DNA from 4 places in the Anoxybacillus sp. TBDG-1 genome. Region 3 is predicted to be linked to each of the others. Evidence: riboswitches for the same ligand, from Rfam matches in the RefSeq annotation. Region 3 holds a riboswitch; each other region holds the start of a gene.
The links. Region 3 has a riboswitch for cobalamin ahead of ACYQY7_RS10055 (ribonucleoside-diphosphate reductase subunit alpha). Riboswitches for the same ligand answer to the same signal wherever they lie in the genome.
Positions count from the first base shown of each region.

Region 1: another riboswitch for cobalamin. It lies ahead of ACYQY7_RS05070 ((2Fe-2S) ferredoxin domain-containing protein); the one in region 3 lies ahead of ACYQY7_RS10055 (ribonucleoside-diphosphate reductase subunit alpha).
Region 2: another riboswitch for cobalamin. It lies ahead of ACYQY7_RS11895 (ABC transporter substrate-binding protein); the one in region 3 lies ahead of ACYQY7_RS10055 (ribonucleoside-diphosphate reductase subunit alpha).
Region 4: another riboswitch for cobalamin. It lies ahead of metE (5-methyltetrahydropteroyltriglutamate--homocysteine S-methyltransferase); the one in region 3 lies ahead of ACYQY7_RS10055 (ribonucleoside-diphosphate reductase subunit alpha).

Region 1 is NZ_JBTZSY010000011.1:27,105-31,953, reverse strand. Features, by position in the region: gene ACYQY7_RS05090 (energy-coupling factor ABC transporter ATP-binding protein) at 1-162, opposite strand, end outside; gene ACYQY7_RS05085 (CbiQ family ECF transporter T component) at 146-868, opposite strand; gene ACYQY7_RS05080 (energy-coupling factor ABC transporter substrate-binding protein) at 861-1,130, opposite strand; gene ACYQY7_RS05075 (energy-coupling factor ABC transporter permease) at 1,127-1,879, opposite strand; gene ACYQY7_RS05070 ((2Fe-2S) ferredoxin domain-containing protein) at 1,876-2,238, opposite strand; cobalamin riboswitch at 2,379-2,560, opposite strand; gene ACYQY7_RS05065 (LacI family DNA-binding transcriptional regulator) at 2,645-3,679, opposite strand; gene ACYQY7_RS05060 (glycoside hydrolase family 31 protein) at 3,696-4,849, opposite strand, start outside.
Region 2 is NZ_JBTZSY010000047.1:8,682-13,530, forward strand. Features, by position in the region: gene ACYQY7_RS11890 (FecCD family ABC transporter permease) at 1-10, opposite strand, end outside; gene ACYQY7_RS11895 (ABC transporter substrate-binding protein) at 1-932, opposite strand, end outside; cobalamin riboswitch at 1,051-1,242, opposite strand; gene ACYQY7_RS11900 (ATP-binding protein) at 1,310-3,073, opposite strand; gene ACYQY7_RS11905 (response regulator transcription factor) at 3,070-3,786, opposite strand; gene ccsB (c-type cytochrome biogenesis protein CcsB) at 3,875-4,849, opposite strand, start outside.
Region 3 is NZ_JBTZSY010000031.1:2,780-7,628, forward strand. Features, by position in the region: gene ACYQY7_RS10040 (metal ABC transporter substrate-binding protein) at 1-811, shown strand, start outside; gene ACYQY7_RS10045 (cytochrome ubiquinol oxidase subunit I) at 909-2,237, shown strand; gene ACYQY7_RS10050 (cytochrome d ubiquinol oxidase subunit II) at 2,252-3,289, shown strand; cobalamin riboswitch at 3,383-3,582, shown strand; gene ACYQY7_RS10055 (ribonucleoside-diphosphate reductase subunit alpha) at 3,696-4,849, shown strand, end outside.
Region 4 is NZ_JBTZSY010000069.1:2,208-7,056, reverse strand. Features, by position in the region: gene ACYQY7_RS13300 (ABC transporter ATP-binding protein/permease) at 1-754, opposite strand, end outside; gene ACYQY7_RS13295 (hypothetical protein) at 770-1,897, opposite strand; gene ACYQY7_RS13290 (hypothetical protein) at 2,233-2,370, opposite strand; cobalamin riboswitch at 2,616-2,804, shown strand; gene metE (5-methyltetrahydropteroyltriglutamate--homocysteine S-methyltransferase) at 2,946-4,849, shown strand, end outside.

The sequences.
Region 1 (4,849 bases), on a different contig from region 3:
CGGGCGGTAAATACCGTTCGCATGAAGCAACCACGTCGTTTTTCCACAACCGTTTTTTCCAATTAATGCATATTTTTTTCCTCGTTCAATCGTAAGTGATACTCCTTTTAACACGTATGCGCCGTTTCGATACGTATAATGAACATTATGAAACCGTAGCATATAAGCCCTCCAAAATAAATAGCACAACAATTCCAATAAACGCTTCGATGACATACCTTCTTGGCAACTGTTCATCTGCACACATTGGAACAGCAAAAGAAACGTTGCGCGCTTGTTGTGCAATCATCATCGCCTCATAATGATGCAATGTTTGACGTAACAACTGTGCAACAGCCAGTGAAGCAAAGCGCCAATCCCGCTCTCCACGTTTTATTTGCACCGTAACAAACAGCTCTTTTGCTGTTTTTTCTACTATAAAAATAAAACGATACGTCAACAACAGCAGCTCAATAAACACACTAGGGATGCGCCACTTGTTTAACGCATGCGCTAAGCGGAAAAATGGCGTTGTTGCCGCAAGAAAAAATAAAATAACTGAACTTGTAAACGTCCGTAAACAAATCGTACCGACATTAGAAATATTGTCACTCATCAAGCGAATATGTCCATCAAATGAAATGAGAAGAGGGACGCTGCTTCCAATGGCAATAAGCGTGATAAATGCACAGACACGTAAACAAACACTCGAAGGCAAACGCGCATAAACAATGAGCCAAATAAGCAACCATCCGACAATGAAAAAACGACCGACATTTGTCCCAAATAGTGCGAATATAAGTAAAATAAAGGAAAATATTAACTTGAATGTCGCATTCAGTTTAGACAAACGATTGCGATATGCCCATGCATCAAGCCAACTAACCATTCCGTTTTCTTCCCCTATACAAACCGATAATGTAGCCGATTACCCCAGCACCAAATGCAGCTTGTAAAGAAAACAGCAACGTTTCCACTTCTCCGCTTGGGGGCTCAAAAAATACATCAAACCATGGCTCATAATTTGGCGAAATTTGTCTGATCATCTCCTCCGCAAGCGTATCCGCTCCAGCAAACTCTGTATTTTTCACGATGAGTAGCGGCAACATGATTAACAGCGCGGCAACAAACAGCAATGTCCGATTGTTCATTCAAAAGACGCCCCTTTCTGTTGCAAAATATCCAGCTCTTGCTTCGTGTACGTATGTAAAAAATTCCATACGACGACGGTAAGCAACCCTTCTGTTACAGCAAGCGGCACTTGTGTCACCGCAAAAATCGAAGCAAATTTCAAAAATGCTCCCCATACACCGCTTGCTGCGTCTGGAAACGCGAGCGCAAGTTGAACGGATGTCATAATATACGTCGTTATATTCGCAATCATTGCGGCAAGAAAAACAGAAGCGCGCATCGATACACCAATTTTTTTACATCCAGTAAACAATACGTATGCAACAAATGGACCAACGACAGCCATCGAAAATGCATTCGCTCCAAGCGTTGTCAATCCACCATGCGCAAGCAAAAGGGCTTGAAACAATAATACTGCTGTACCGATGACCGTCATAACAAACGGTCCAAATAAAAGTGCGCCAAGACCTGTCCCTGTCGGATGCGAGCTACTTCCTGTGACAGACGGAATTTTTAACGCCGACAATACAAATGTGAACGCGGTAGCAAGTGCAAGAAATAACCTCACCTCTGGCTTTTGTTTCATGAGGCGCGTAATCGTGCGCAAACCGACAAAGAAAAACGGTAAAAATAGCAGCCACCAAACGAGCGCCCATTGCCAAGGTAAAAACCCTTCCATAATGTGCATCGCATATACAGAAGGCGAAAGTGCAAACAAAATATAGGCAGCAGCGCACACACTAACAATCCAAAACAACGGTTTCTTCACTTTTTCTTCCCCCTTGTCGCAACGCTATATTCAGGCATGACAAAGCCTTCGTCATATGTGTACGTCACATATTCATGCAACATTTCACCATCGCGCACATGTTTTCGTACGATGTCCCTTCCAACTTGTTCGTCAATCGTACGGTACCAAACACCTTCGGGATAAACGATAACGACGCACGCATCCTCACAGCGACCGTTACATCGTGTCCGTGTCGTATGAACGTGCGCATGTAGTTGCAACGTGTCAATTTCATCACGAATTGCTTGCGTCACCTCCTCTCCACCTTTTCGCATACAACTCCCCCCGTTACAAATCAACACATGATGTTTCGTTCCTTGTAAATCCCATGTCGCCATATATGTCACTCCTTTTTAAAAATAAAAAAGCACCTCTAGGTAGAGGTGCAGAAAAAACGAAATATTCAAACAATAAAGCTCCCGCAAGTGTTGTTTATTTTTCATCGTCCCCGCACGTCTACCTATATTCCCGTAGGCAGCCGACGTATCGCAAGCAGGCAGGTCTCCTGGCTTAGGTTCATCGTTTCGTTGCGCCTTCCCAAAAAATCAGTGGCATATTGCAACGAAACTCCCCATCACAGTGGCGGGTACCGCGACGGCTTTGCACCGTTCTTCCCTTTTAAGCATACGGACGTATGCACCGTACTTGCTCATCGTATCATTTTTTCAAAGAGCATGAATGTTAAGAATATAATACATCATTTTTTTCTTCTCGCCTAGCCTGTTTTATAAAAAAAGCACCTTCTTATTTAGAAGGCGCTTTGTAATAATCGCACGAAAATCGTTTCACAAGCGTATGTGGAATGATGATTCGTTTAATTGGCTCATTCGGGTTTTCGATTTGTTGAATTAAATTTCTTGCCGCTTCAAAGCCAAGTTGAAAAATGTTAATGTCTACCGATGTTAACGGCGGACGAGAAATTTCCGATAAAAGTACGTTGTTAAAGCTGACGATTGATACATCCCCCGGCACGCTTAATCCTATTTCAGCAAGCGTATTTAACACACCGAGCGCCATTAAATCGTCCGCCACGACGAGCGCCGTTGGCGGTTCGGCTAACGAGAGAAGCTCCTTCATCGCCTCTTGTCCGCCTTCTTTTAAAAATTCTTCATGTACGATGTAATCTTTTCTATATACAAGCCCTGCAGATTTCAACGCTTTTTCATAACCGCGCAAACGATCCATCGTCACAATGAGATTGACGTTTCCACCGACAAACGCGATGCGCTCATGACCAAGTTCAATTAAATATTCCGTTGCCTCGCGCGCCGCACGGACGTTATCGTTATCAACGTGCGTAATTTCCTCTGCTTTTTTATGCGGTTTTCCAATCACAACAAACGGCACATCTTCTTTTTGTAAATACGCCATAATTTTATCGTTCGTACGCGAATACAGCAAAATTACACCGTCGACGCGCTTTCCTTGCACCATATGCACAACGCCATCGTAAATTTCCGCTTCCGTCTCTCCAGTCGATAACTGTAAAGCGTATTGCCGATCATGCACCGCTTTACTAATGCCGCGAATGACTTCTGGGAAAAACGGGTTTTGAAACGCTTTATCTGCTGAACTCGGCATGACGAGCCCGATCACTTGCGTTGATTTATTTGCTAAACTGCGCGCGATGAAATTCGGATGATAGCCAAGCTCTTTCATCGCCTCGCGCACTTTTTTCTTCGTTTTTTCGCTAATCCGCGGGCTATCTGCGATGACACGCGAAACGGTCGATGGCGCCACGTTCGCTCGCTTCGCTACATCTTTAATCGTTACTGTCATAAAAATCCCCCATCTCTTACAACACAAACGTGTTTGTCGCTTCATCGATGACTCGTTGTTCCCCATTAACAACAATCGTTGTCGGCACGTCCCCAACGAACGCGACATGCAGTTGCCATGTTGGTTCGTACGTCCCATCTGTTTTTACGTCAAAATGGACGGTATGATCAAAAAACGTCGCTTGAATATGCATGCGGGCATATTCTCCTTTTTCATACGCAAACGTTGTGCCGTCATCATCATAAAGCGTGTATGTCGATATTCCTTCTCTCATTGTATACACGTGCAATGTAATTTGTTCATCGGAAATAGCGGTCGATGGCTTCACATCGGCGTGAGCGATCATCGCCCCTTCTCTTACATATATCGGCAAACAATCAAGCGGAGCTTCCACGATATACCGTCGACCACCTTCAAACACTTCTTTTGTCCAATAATCAACCCAACGTCCTTCTGGGAAATAAACGATGCGATGCGCTGTATATGGACGTATAATTGGTGCAATCATCACTTGATCGCCAACCATAAACTGATCGGATATGTTCCACGTTTCGCAATCGTTCGGATATTCCATCATAAGCGGACGCATCATCGGCACACCGGTTTGATATGCTTCAAAACATAACGTGTACAAATGTGGGAGCCATTCATAACGCAATTCAATATATCGTTTTACGATTTGTTCGTATGTTTCCCCAAACGCCCACGGTTCTTGCCGCGCAAAACCAATCGCACAATGATTGCGAAAATATGGGAAGAACGCACCGACTTGCGTCCACCGAACGAGCAGTTCTCCATTCGCATCATGCGCAAATCCACCGACATCTGCCCCGCAAAACGCCACCGCGGATAACCCTAAATTTAAGCACATCGGCACCGACAGCTCAAGGTGCTCCCAAAAGCTACGATTATCACCTGTCCATACAGCGGCGTAGCGATGAATACCGGCAAACCCTGCGCGCGTCAACACAAACGGACGTTTCCCTTTCAGCTGCTTTTTCAATGCGTGATACGTCGCTTCTGTCATCATCATCCCATATACGTTATGCACTTGGCGGTGCGTTTTCCAGCCATCATGAACAACTTGTTCATCGATCGTTTTCGTCTCGTTAAACACAGACGGCTCATTCATATCGTTCCAAATTCCTTCAATGCCGATGTCCGTATAAA
Region 2 (4,849 bases), on a different contig from region 3:
ACTTTGGCAATTTCTTCGACCCCTTCAGCTAAACGTGGTCCCGGACGAGAAACTAAATCGGAATTGACATCGTATACTCGTTTATTTTTAATTGCAGGAACTTCTTTCCACGCTGGGCGAGCGAGCACTTGCTCGACAGCGTTCGGTGTGTAATAACCGTACGTCGTAATAATGACGTCTGGGTTTAATGCCACCGCATCTTCTTCAGTAAACATCGGCCATCCTTCTTGATCGCCTGATGCATTTTTTGCATGAATGATCGTTAACATTTCATCCATAAATGTTCCTTTTCCAGCTGTATAAATTTCAGGTGCAGGAGAAACTTCGACCCAAACTGTCGCTTCCTCTTTTACTTCCTTTGCTTTTTCAGCAATCGCATCAATTTTTTGTTTCATTTTCTGCACAACATCCGCTGCTTCTTTTGCTTTCCCTGTCGCCTTCCCTATCAGTTCAATCGACGCATATACATCATTGAACGATGTGGCGTTTGGCACTATAATAACTGTAATGCCCGCATCTTTTAATTGCTTTAATCCTTCCTCAGAATTGTGAGCGCTTGATGCATGGGCAAGCACAACGTCTGGTTGAAGCGAAATAATTTTTTCTACATTAAATTCCATTCCACCTATTTTTTCTTTGTTTTTCACATCTTCTGGATAGTTATCAAAATCGCTGACACCGACAATGTTGTCGCCAAGTCCTAACGCGTACGCAATTTCTGTATTGCTCGGAATGAGCGAAACGATTTTTGTCGGTTCTTTTTCAATTGTAACATCGCCAACCGCATCTTTTATCGTAACCGGAAATGCAGTCTCCTCTGTTTTCGCCTCTTGCTTCGTTTCTTTCGCTTGCTCCGCGTTATTGCTACACGCTGCTAATCCGAGCGTCAATACGAGCGCCAAAAGCCACACATACTGTTTCCATTTCTTCATCGTTTTTCCCCCTTTTATGTATATCAAAATAAAAAACTCATCCCAAATGGAATGAGCTAGAAACAACAAAAGATAATAAACCCTCTTGTCGTTTCGCTGTCTCACTCCCCGAAGACGCGAATGACGATACAAAAAGGCAGGTCTACTGACTTATGCTTCATCCTACTTTGAAGCCTTCCCATACGAATCGTACAGTGGCACGTTTCATTTCGTCAGCATTTACAGTTGCGGGGACAGTTCTGGACTTGCACCAGATTCCCTATTAAGTCTACTAGGTTGCCCATTCGACACCTTTTTGCAACGGACGTATGTAATTGTCGAACAATTTTTACGTTTCTATCATAGCGAAAAATATCGTTAATGGCAACAAATTTTTTCTATTTTAATGGCAATGTGAATGTAAACGTCGTTCCTTCTCCTAGTTTACTATGAACATGGATCGTTCCTTTATGTGCTTCAACGATGTTTTTCGCAATCGCAAGGCCTAAGCCCGTGCCTGAGCGACCGCGCGTGCGTGCTTTATCCGCTTTATAAAAACGCTCAAATACAAAAGGTAAATCTTCTTCTGGAATACCTGTACCAGAATCTTGTACAGAAATGCGTACTACTTCTTCATTCGTATCGACAATGACACGTACTTCCCCACCGTCGTCTGTATGTCGAAGAGCGTTATCAATTAAATTCGTCATCACTTGTTCAATACGATCAGGATCAAACGAAATAATGAGTTCGTTGCTCATGTCAACAAGCAAATGGACCCCTTTTTCTTTCGCTAGCGCTTGAAATTTATGAATGATACGGTCAATATACGGTCGGAGGGACACTTGCTCGCAATGAAGCGTTAAATGACCAGCTTCCATGCGCGCTAAATCAAGCAAATCGTTCACAAGGCGACCCATACGCAACGATTCGTCATAAATGACTTTTGCCAATTCTTTTTTCTCTTCATCTGTCGCCGCAATATCATCGACAATCGCTTCGCTATACCCTTGCAACATCGCAATCGGCGTGCGCAACTCATGCGAGACGTTTGCGATAAAATCTTTGCGCAATTTATCAAGCCGTCGTTCCTCCGTCATATCGCGAAGCACCGCAACAGCTCCCCGAATGACCTTGCCGTTGTATAACGGCGTCATAACAATGACCCAATTGCGACCTTGTAAAGCTATTTCTGCTGCTTGTTCTTTCTCTTCTGCTACAGCTTTTGTAAACAATTCATTCACTTCGGGAGGAAGTGGCGATAAATCGTCACGTTGTCCTTGCTCATAGTACCATGCTTGTAAAAATCTATCGGCAGGCGGATTTGTAATAAGCACTTCGCCATTTCGATTGAGCGTGATGACACCATCCGCCATGCTGCTTAAAATGCTGGCTAATTGCTCTTTTTCTTGGTTTAGCGCATTAATATGAAATTGCAGTTGCCGACCCATTTGGTTAAATGCCATCGCCAGTTCTCCGATTTCGTCATGGGTGACGATCGGCACTTTAGAGTCAAATTTTCCGCGTGCGATTTCAAATGCAACTTGCCTCATTTTGCGAAGTGGCGCTGTAATACGTGTAGACAAGAAAAAAGCAAACACCGTCGTTAGTACAATTGCAATAAATGCCGCAAGAAAAATAAATTTTGTCGTTTGCTTTGTCGTTTCTTCCACTGCTTTTAACGATTGATATACGAAAACAGCACCGTTTCCATTAGAGGTATGAAGCGGGACACCGACAATAAATAGCTCGTTATATTCATTACTTCGCATTGTTTGATTTGGGACAAGCGTCCGTTTCACCACTTTTTCCCCATCAAAAACACGCGATAACTGTTTATCTTGCTGAATAAATGAAAGTGGTAAATCGGCAAGTTTTCCATTTGGTGAGTACCAATAATGACGGTCATCGATAATAATCATAAGCTTCGATACGTCATCAACCATCGTCCATGCAATGGAGCGTGCAAATTGTTCATCATGCTCCGCCACAACACGAGCCACTTTCACGGCTTGTTGAGTTAATTGATTTCCTGTTTTCTCTAAATCATATTTTTCGAAAAAGCCGAGCAACAAAACGGTTAAAATAAAAAGGACGAAAGCAACGAGCAACAAAATGGTCAGCCATAGTTTGCCGACGACACTACGCCATAATGCCATCATTCATTCACGACCTCAAATTTATACCCGACACCCCAAACGGTGACGATCATTTTCGCTGCAGCTGGCGACACTTTATTTAGCTTTTCGCGCAATCGTTTGACGTGTGTATCGACTGTGCGCAAGTCGCCAAAAAACTCGTAATGCCATACTTCTTTTAACAACTGTTCACGATCAAACACTTTATCTGGCGATTTCGCTAAAAAGTGAAGCAACTCGTACTCTTTCGGAGTTAAGCTTACTTCATGTCCATCCGCTGTGACACGATGCGCATCATGATCAATTGTTAAATGTGGGAAAACAAGCACATCACGCGCAGTCGTATCCGTCGGTACATATGGAGAGTTAGCTGTGCGACGAAGCAATGCTTTAACACGGAGCACGACTTCACGCGGGCTGAACGGTTTCACAATATAATCGTCCGTTCCTGCTTCAAATCCTTGCACGCGGTTTGCTTCTTCTCCTTTTGCTGTCAACATAATGACTGGCGTTACTTTTTTCTCACGTAATTGTTTACATACTTCGATGCCATCTTTTCCTGGTAACATGAGATCAAGCAAAATTAAATCATAATCATTTTCAAGCGCTAACGCTAGCGCATCTTCGCCGTTTTCCGCCTCGTCAATAACATACTGTTCACGTTCTAAATACATGCGAAGCAAGCGGCGAATTCGTTCTTCATCATCAACAACTAAAATTTTAATTTCTTTCTCCATGATGTCATACCTCCTCCTTTTCTATTGTACAAAACCGGTAAACTTTTTTCTACTTCTCATAAAAAAACGCCTTCATTACGAAGACGCTTTAAGATCCAGCATATGAGTGTAAACCGGCAATAACTAAGTTCACTGCTACTAAGTTAAACATAATGATCGCAAAGCCGATCACCGCAAGCCATGCGGAACGTTCACCATGCCATCCTTTCGATAAACGTAAATGCAAAAACGCGGCATAAAACAACCATGTAATAAGCGCCCATACTTCTTTCGGGTCCCAGCCCCAAAAACGTGTCCATGCAATTTGCGCCCAAATCATCGCAAAAATAAGAGCACCGAGCGTAAATACTGGAAATCCAATAGCTACAGAACGATATCCGATCTCATCAACTAAGTCTAAATTAACGTTTTTCACAAGAGGCTGTAACGCGGCTGCGATCCGCTTCCGTAAAACGAGGCGAAGCAAACCGTATAGCGTAAGACCAGCAAATAAAGACCAAATTACCGTATTTAATTTGCGCGCGTTAATGATCGCTGGCATGTCAACAAACGGTGTCATGCGCCCTTCCGTTTTTAACACACCTTCATGCGGACCGACGAGTGCCGGCATATGATATACCATCTCGTCTTGCTTGCCGTTTTTATCGATCCACTCAAATGTCGCTTCATAACCAGCAATACGGAATGATGTTGTCACGATCACAAAACCAAGCGTACTAATTAAGAAAAATAAAACAAACTCGAGCCAAAATGTTCGTTTACTCGGTTTCGATTGATCGACGACGCGAATTAAATAAATAAGTCCCGCTACAAAACTAATTGCTAAAATCGCTTCCCCAGCGGCCGCTGTCGTCACATGAATATGCAACCAATCGCTTTGTAAAGCTGGAATGAGCGGAGAAATTTCACGCGGAAACATGCTTGCATAAGCAATCACTAAAATAGCAATCGGTAAAGTAAATAAGCCGAGCAAGCTCGTTTTGTAAATAAAATAAATGACGATAAACGCTCCGACAAGCATCATGCCAAAAAATGTTGTAAACTCAAACAAATTGCTGACAGG
Region 3 (4,849 bases):
CACATATGAACCGACAGCAAAAACAATGCAACTAATCGCTGATGCTGACGCTTTCCTTTACATCGGTCAAGGAATGGAAGGATTTGTTGAACGCATCGTCAAAACGCTGGAAAATGAGCGGGTCAAGTTCGTGGAAGCAACCGCAGGAATTGATTTACTTCTAGCCAATCACACTCATGAAGATGAACATGCCCATGAAGATGAACATGCTCATGAAGATGAACATGCCCATGAAGATGAACATGCCCATGAAGATGAACATGCCCATGAAGATGAACATGCTCATGGAGATGTAGATCCTCACGTCTGGTTAGATCCAATTTATTCCATTAAAATGGCGGAAAAGATTAAACAAACGTTAACGGATCTCAAACCTGAAGCGAAAAACGATTTTGAACAAAACTTCGCTTCGTTAAAACAGCAGCTTGAACAGCTCGATAGCCAGTTCCAACAATTGATAGAAAACGCGAAAACAAAAGAAATTCTTGTTGCCCATGCCGCATACGGCTATTGGGAGAAGCGATACGGGTTAAAACAAATAAGCGTAACGGGACTATCACCAACAAACGAGCCGTCACAAAAACAACTCGCTTCCATCATTAAAAAGGCAAAAGAGCATAATATACGCTATATCTTTTTCGAACAAAACGTGACATCCAGAATTGCTGAAGTTGTAAAAAACGAAATTGGGGCTGATGTGCTTATTCTTCACAACTTAGAAGCTCGTACAAATGATGATATTGCAAACAACAAAGATTACTTTGCAATTATGAATGACAATATATCCGCATTAAAAAAAGCACTACAATAAGCGATCGTAACGGTCGCTTATTTTTTTTTGCATATTTTTTCTCTTTTCACATCAAACTATGAAACGACAATGTATGGAAAGGGATGAACATTTCGGTATGGATCACGTATTAACAGCAAGAACATTGTTCGGCACAACGATGGCGTTTCATATTATTTTTGCAACGCTTGGAGTTGGTATTCCGCTTATGATTTTATTGGCTGAGTTGCTATATCAAAAAACGAAAGACAACGACTATGCCCTTATGGCAAATCGTTGGACGAAAGCGCTCGCTATTTTGCTTGGCGTAGCAATCCCGTCTGGAACGATTGCGGGCGTACAGCTTTCTCTTTTATGGCCCGGATTTATGGAAGTGATCGGAAAAGTGATGGCACTCCCATTTCAAATTGAAATTTATGCGTTTTTCGTTGAAGCGTTGTTTTTATCAATTTACGTATATGCTGCTAACCGCATTTCTCCAACGATGCGCATCGTAAGCTTGACGTTTGTTGCCATTGGAGCAGCCGCTTCTGCTATTTTAATTACGAACGTACATGCCTTTGAAGGTACACCGACAGGCTTTCGTATCGAAAATGGACAAATTGTCGACGTCGATCCATGGAAGGCGTTTTTTAATCCGAGCTTCGCAGTCACAGCTACACACGTTGTTTTATCAGCTTATATGACCGGGGCTTTTACGATTGCTTCCATCGCTGCCTATAAGATGTTGAAAAATAAACATAACGAGCGCATTCAGCTTTTTCATAAAAAGGCGCTTATGCTCGGGTTAACAGTCGGTGGTGTGTTTTCTCTATTAACAGCGATCAACGGGCATGAATCAGCGCAACTCCTTCATGAGTATCAACCTGAAAAATTAGCCGCTGCTGAAGGGTTGTTTGAAACGCAGTCGCACGCCCCCCTCGTTATCGGTGGTTTTACAGATCGCGAAACACAAACGGTAAAATGGGGCATTGAAATTCCGTGGCTGCTTAGCTTTTTAGCTGGTAATCGATTCGATACTGTCGTTGTCGGGTTAAATGATTTTCCTGAAGAATGGTGGCCGCCATTGTTTGTCCATACACTTTTTAATGCAATGGTCGGAATTGGCATGTTTCTTCTCCTTCTTTCGATCGTCGGATTCATTTGGCATCGAGTAAAAAAACAAAAAATATTTCCAAACTGGTTTATGTGGACGATCGTTACCGCTGGTCCCCTCGCCCTTCTCGGCATTGAATTTGGCTGGATTTTTGCTTGCACAGGCAGACAACCGTGGGTTATTTATCGCATGATGACAACTGCAGAAGCTGTGACACAATCGACGAATTTAGGAACACTTTTTCTTTTATTTACGTCTATTTACGTATTTTTACTTGTAGCCGTCGTGCTCGTCTTGCGTTCGTACTTCCGCCGTCATCCGATTGAACAACATTTATCTACACACATGTAGAAAGGAGCAAGATGATGACAGATGAATTAATTGCCATTTCAATTTTATGGGGATTTATTTTTATTTACGCCGTCATGGCGACAATGGACTTTGGAGCAGGTTTTTGGTCAATGGTATATATCAATCGTCCACAAACGAAAGCAACGAAAATCGCAAACCGATATTTATCACCAACATGGGAAGTGACAAACGTATTTATCGTCGCCATCGTTGTGGCACTCGTCAGTTTTTTTCCAGGAGCAACGTTTATGCTTGGAACCATTTTACTTATCCCGGGAAGCATTATTTTACTTTTGCTTACTGTACGTAGTGCGTTCCTCGTCTTTTCGCACGTTGCTCCTAAGTATGAAAAAGTGCTCGTTTACATTTCTGGTATAAGCGGTTTGCTTATTCCAGCATTTTTAATTAGCGTATTACCCATTACACATGGATCTTTTGTCGAAACGGTTAATGGCGTCAGTCGTCTCCGGCTTGATCGCTTATTTACAAGCCCACACGAATATGCATTTATCGCCTTTGCGATTACAAGTACACTCTTCCTTTCGTCGCTTTTATTAGCAGACTACTCAAACGAAGCAAATGAAATCGAAGCGTATACGATTTATCGTCGCGATGCGCTCATTATCGGACCATTTGCTCTCCTTTCTTCAATTTTAATTATGATCACGATGCGAAATGAAGCGCATTGGCTATATGACGGAATGATTGCACGTTGGCCATGGCTTGCCGCTTCTGTCGCATTATTTCTCGTGGCTGGTTTAGCTCTTTTTCTTCCTTCATGGAAAAAGAAAAACGGACGTGGGATGCCGCGTCTTGCTGTTGTGGCGATCGTATTGCAATATTTTTGTGCAAGTTACGCATACGGCAAAGCTCATTTGCCATATATGATTTATCCAGATATAACAATCGAGTCTGGATTTACGCATCCGAATACATTTCGCGCCCTTTTCGTGACGTATATTGTCGGCTTTGCAATTTTATTTCCAGGATTCATTTATTTTTGGAGGCTGTTTATGAAAGATCGTCGCTATTTAGCAAATGATGAAAAATAATGATTGCAAATGTTGAAATTTTTCGTTATAGTTTTAAACGTAAACCTTTTTTATACAATATATTGTGATGAAAAAACAAAAAGTAACTATATATTGAAACCGGCAAGCGAAGGTGTCCGAACGGACTTAATAGGGAATCTGGTGCGAATCCAGAACTGTCCCCGCAACTGTGTGCGCAGACGAAATGGAAACAACACCACTGTATATGTCAGCTATTTGTGGCGCATATACGGGAAGGAATCCAAAGTAGGAAGAAGCGCGAGTCAGGAGACCTGCCTTCCTTGTATCGTTTCATATTCTTCGGGGGTTGAGAAGATGAAACGATGGTGAAAGCATGCCTTTTTCCATCGTTTCATCCGCTCAACAAAAGCGGATGTTTTTATTTTATAAGGGGAAGGGATTTTACATGATGCACATAAAACAACAAACGGAAGTGAATGAAGAAACGATTCGCACATTATTGTTTCATATTTTGAAAGACTTTCCGCATTTATCAAGTGAGCGATATATCGAACGTACCGTACGAGTGCTTGCCCACATCCGAACATCCAAAGACATGATAAATAAACTTATTTTAAACGCGCTTGATGAAATCACCATGGAACAGCCAGATTGGACATTTGTTGCAGCACGGCTCTATTTACAACGGCTATACGATGAGGCAGCTACACACCGTGGCTACGAACGTTCTGAAACATATCGACATTTTTATGAATTGCAAACACTGCTCGTTGATGTTGGTATTTACGACCCGTTTTTACTTGAACGATATACGAAACAGGAACTGCAAGAAGCGAGCACGTGGATTGATCCCAAAAAAGACGAGCTATTTACATACATCGGCTTAAAAACGCTTGTTGATCGTTATTTAGCAAAAGGTTATAGCGGTGAAATTTACGAACTTCCACAAGAGCGTTTTTTAACGATTGCTTTAACACTCATGGTCAATGAAGATAAATCTAAACGAATGGATTTAGTAAAAGAAGCGTATTGGGCGTTATCGAATCAGTATATGACGGTCGCCACACCAACCTACGCAAACGCAGGAAAATCATACGGACAGTTATCAAGTTGTTTTATTGATACGGTAGATGACAGTTTAATTGGCATTTATGAATCAAATACAGACGTCGCTCGCCTCTCCAAAGGCGGTGGCGGGATTGGTGTATATTTAGGAAAAATTCGCGCACGCAACTCGGATATTAAAGGATTTAAAGGTGTATCGTCTGGTGTCATTCCATGGATGCGCCAATTAAACAATACGGCTGTATCGGTGGATCAACTTGGTACACGTCAAGGATCTATCGCTGTATATTTAGACGTTTGGCATAAAGATATTTTCTCGTTTTTGGACGCCAAATTAAACAACGGTGACGAGCGTCAAAAATGCCACGACTTATTTTATGGCGTTTGCATTCCTGACTTGTTTATGGAACAAGTCGAAAAGCGCGGGGATTGGTATTTATTTGATCCACACGAAGTGAAAAAGGTAATGGGTTGGAAAGATAAAAACGGCAATCCGTTAGGTCTTGAAGATTTTTACGATGAAGAAAGAGGACG
Region 4 (4,849 bases), on a different contig from region 3:
TGCATGTTGTACGAAAATCTAAGCTTCTCCCCTTACCTACTACACTATCTTTATATACATTTTCCACCTCTTCTACATATAAATCATTCCCATCCTCAATGATTGTTCCATCTCTCATCCTAACTATTCGATCTGCGTATGAAATTAATTCTTGGGAATGTGTTACAACTAATATAACCTTCCCTTGTTTAGAAATTTTCTTTAGTATCTCCATAATATGTATTGAGTTTTCTGAATCCAACGCTCCTGTCGGTTCGTCCGCTAAGATAATGTCGGGATCATTTGCTAATGCTCTCGCTATAGCTACACGTTGCTTTTGTCCTCCACTCAACTGATTAGGCAAATAATCTAACTTATCCCCTAACCCTACCGTATTGAGAAGTTCTATCGCTCTTTTTTTTCTTTCTTCTTTTGATAATCCTAATAAAATCATGCTCATCTCTACATTTTCCAAGGCGCTTAAATGAGGAATAAGGTTAAAGCTTTGGAACACAAACCCGATCTTTTCCCGTCGTAAGCGCGCCCATTCCTTCTCGTTGAATTCCCGAACATTTATAGAGTTAAAAGTGTATTCCCCATCATCCGCATAGTCTAACCCACCAATAATATTCAATAAAGTCGATTTTCCACATCCTGACTCCCCTAATAAATAAACGAGCTGTCCTTTTTGAAGATGTAAAGAGACCCCTTTCAATACTTCAACACTTTCACTATTTAATTTGTAGTACTTTGTTATATTCCGAAGAGTGATCAATTATTTCCATTCCTTTCAACTTAAAGATTTCTTTTTAGACAGCTTATAAAGAAATAATCCAAAAAATATCAACACTAAAAAATACGTTATTCCTTCGAAGAAAAGAATCACATATTTAAAGTATCCCTCAATGTTAATGGATACATAATATATACCTATGAACCCGACTACTATTGACATCAATACAAACAATATATTCAGAATCCCAAAAAATTTTATAAACTTCTTCTTAATAATCTCTCTCTCATCAAAAAGAACTTCCTCGCCTCTTCCTAAAGCCAACTTCAGAGATTTTTCATATAGATTAGGTATTTCAACAATGTTCGATAATATCCAGTAACCGTCCAATTTTATGAACGGTAAAATATTAGAAAAAATCATCAATACATTCCAAAGAATAAATGTCGCTAGCCAAGTGGAATGCCCAAAATATAAATCATAGGCGAGGGAGCATAAAGAAAATATTATTAGTTGGATATAGACCCCAGCAATGAGAGTAATTATTTTTTTCTTTTTATCTTTAAAAGACCAGATTCCACTCACATCACAATACAGAGCAGGGGAGAAAAATATCAACAAAAAACCGATTTCTTCAACCTTTCCCCCAAAATATTTACAAGCTATACCATGACCTAGTTCATGCAAAAAAATGACTAGAATTGTCACGATATAAAAGGTTATGAAATCAAAGAAGACAAAGTCTTTAAAAAATCCATCTGTAAGTTGAGAAATATTTTTCAAAAAAATAATTGATCCCATCATAATAATCAATGCCGAAAAAATGAGCAACAATCTATTAACTGTTTTATTGCTTAAAAATTTATTAACTAAAAGATGAAGATATGTATCTGGATTAATTAACTTAAACCTGTAGAAAAGTATATTTTTTCTTTCCTTCTTCACATCCCCAACCACACCACATTCCTCAAGAGAATGTATAAACTTACTGAAATCCTCTTCGCTTATTTCATACTTACTCAACACAGTTTGAACGTCTCTACGAGCTGTTAGTTCTCGCAACATGTTAGCTTCTTGAACACCTAATCTGAAATACTTACCATATCGTTTAATAATAAAATAATCCTTATCTTCAATGAATTCTATACCATTCATATCTATGTTTTTGATATTTATATTATTCAATACCTTTCACCTCCCACTAAATCAAGTAAAGTTTTTGGGGAATCATCAGGAAGATCCCAAGAATATGAGACCTCCCTAAATATAACACTATAAACCGAAAAATCCGTCAATAAAACCTCTAATAAAATCTTTAATCATCTCCCACTTACCAGGAGCAACAACTGACTCTAGTGATTCAACCTTAAAATTCATCATTTTTTCTTTCCACCTCACCTAGATTATTTCTTACACTACATTCAGCCAAAGATTCCTGTAAAAAATCCCCTAGGGGAAAGAGTCTTTACACTAAACTGAAAATCTAGCAAACATAGCTATGTATGCATAGAAAACCGTTTTTAATTATCAAAAAGACCACCGAAAGTTACAATCCAACTAACTACTTTGCCTGTGTAGTATCCAATTTCATAAGCGATAGATCCTTTACCAGGAGCAACAACGGTTTCTAAAACCTCAATCTTGTAATTTAGAGTCATGAAAATACCCCCTTAATTTATATTTTATAGAAATAATGTAGTATCGATACCATGTAAAACTATAACAAAAAAAAAAAAAAAAAAATCAATACTTTTTAACATAAAATTATCAACAAAATACCAATATTAACTTAAAAGAAAAATATACCCATTTATCATAGCGTTTCTCAAGACGTCCACACGAAAAAAACATTTCAGTTGAAAAAAACAAAAAGTTCGTTTATTCTGAATTTTATACAACAACATAATAAGTTCACGCAACAGGTGGTTCACAGATGCTGTGAATCTTAAAAGGGAAGTTTGGTGAAAGTCCAACACGGTCGCGCCACTGTGATGCAGAGCTGTTATCATCATCCACTGTTTCATGTGAAATGGGAAGGAGATAAACAGCGATGAAGCTAAGTCAGGAGACCTGCCTGTTGTATGCACTTACGACCTACGCGTCATAGGGAGGAGTGAGGACATATGATCTTGAGGCACTTCGTGTATCTCAATACGAGCTAGCTATGCCCTCCTTCTGTTTGGAAGAGGGTTTTTTTGCTTGATTGGGATATAAATGACTGGAGGTGCTTAACTTGTTCATCCGTAGTTCAAATGTAGGGTATCCGCGCATTGGTGAAAAAAGAGAATGGAAAAAAGCATTAGAATCTTTTTGGAATGGGCAAATAAACAAAGAGCAATTCATAAAAACAATGGAAGCGATTCGACTCGATTCGATTCGTAAACAGCTAGAGAAAGGAATCGATCTCATTCCAATCGGGGATTTTTCTTTATACGATCACGTGTTAGATACAGCATTTATGTTTGGATATATTCCTAAGCGATTTCAACAAATAGACGATGCGCTTGAGCAATATTTTGCGATAGCACGTGGGACAAATGGACAACATGCGCTTGAAATGACGAAATGGTTTAATACAAATTACCATTACATCGTGCCTGAAATTGGACAAACAAAGCCAAGATTAGTAGAGAATCGCCTATTGAAAGAATACAAACTTGTCAAAGAAACACTCAATTTAGAAACAAAACCTGTATTACTTGGACCGATCACGTTTCTTTTGCTTTCTAAGCAATACGAGCGAAACGAGTGGCGAAAATATCTCGCACAATTAGTTCCTGTTTATGTGGAATTGTTAAAACAACTAGGCGAGGCAGAGGTGCCATTCGTACAAATGGATGAACCGATTCTCGTGCAAGATATAGACGATGATATGATCGATGCATTTCGTCATGTATACGACGTTTTTCACCGCAATGTGCCGAATGTAAACCTTATTTTGCAAACGTATTTTGATAGCGTATCACATTACCGTGAAATTGTTGCATTGCCTGTCGCAGGCATCGGGCTTGACTTTGTGCATGATGATGGCAAAAATCTGAAAAATATAAACACCTACGGATTTCCGAAAGATAAAATATTAGTCGCCGGTATTATAGACGGTCGAAATGTATGGAAAAGCTCGCTTGCACAAAAAGCGACGCTTCTTCACCATCTAGCAAACGTTGCCAAACAACTGATCATTCAACCATCCTGCAGCTTACTGCATGTTCCTGTCACGACAAAACATGAACATACATTACCAATGGAGCTTGCTGGAGCTTTATCATTTGCGGATGAAAAATTAGATGAAATACGTATGTTGACAGAGTATATGAACGGAAACGTAACGATCGACAAGCTAATCAAATACGATCAACAAACAAACCGTAATTTAACCAAGTTCCGCCAACAACAGGAACAAATAAATGACATTACAACCGTTCCGGTAAGTCGAACACCTTACAGCGAACGACAAAAAGCACAACAAGCCCATTTACAGCTTCCGCTTTTGCCGACAACGACGATTGGTAGCTTCCCACAAACGCGCGACGTGCGCCAAGCTCGGATGAAGTGGAAAAAAGGTGAATGGAACGACAACAAATATAAATCGTTTATAAAAAAAGAAATCGCAAAATGGATCGACATTCAAGAACAGCTACGGCTCGACGTGCTTGTCCATGGCGAATTTGAGCGTACAGACATGGTGGAATTTTTCGGTGAAAAGCTACAAGGGATGGCATGCACGACAAACGGTTGGGTACAATCGTACGGCTCGCGTTGTGTGCGCCCGCCAATTATTTTTGGCGATATTGCTCATCTACATCCAATGACTGTAGAAGAAACGGTGTATGCTCAATCGTTAACGAACAAACCTGTGAAAGGAATGTTAACAGGTCCTGTGACGATGTTAAACTGGTCGTTCGTTCGCGATGATATTTCACGCAAACATGTACTCATACAGCTTGCCCTTGCGATTCGTGAGGAAGTGTTGCTGTTAGAAAAAGAAGGGATACGCATCATTCAAGTCGATGAGCCAGCGTTACGGGAAGGATTGCCGCTTAAAAAAGAGAAACATGCATCATATTGGGAAGATGCCATCACGGCATTCCGTCTCGCTACCTCATCGGTGAAAGAGGAGACGCAAATTCATACACA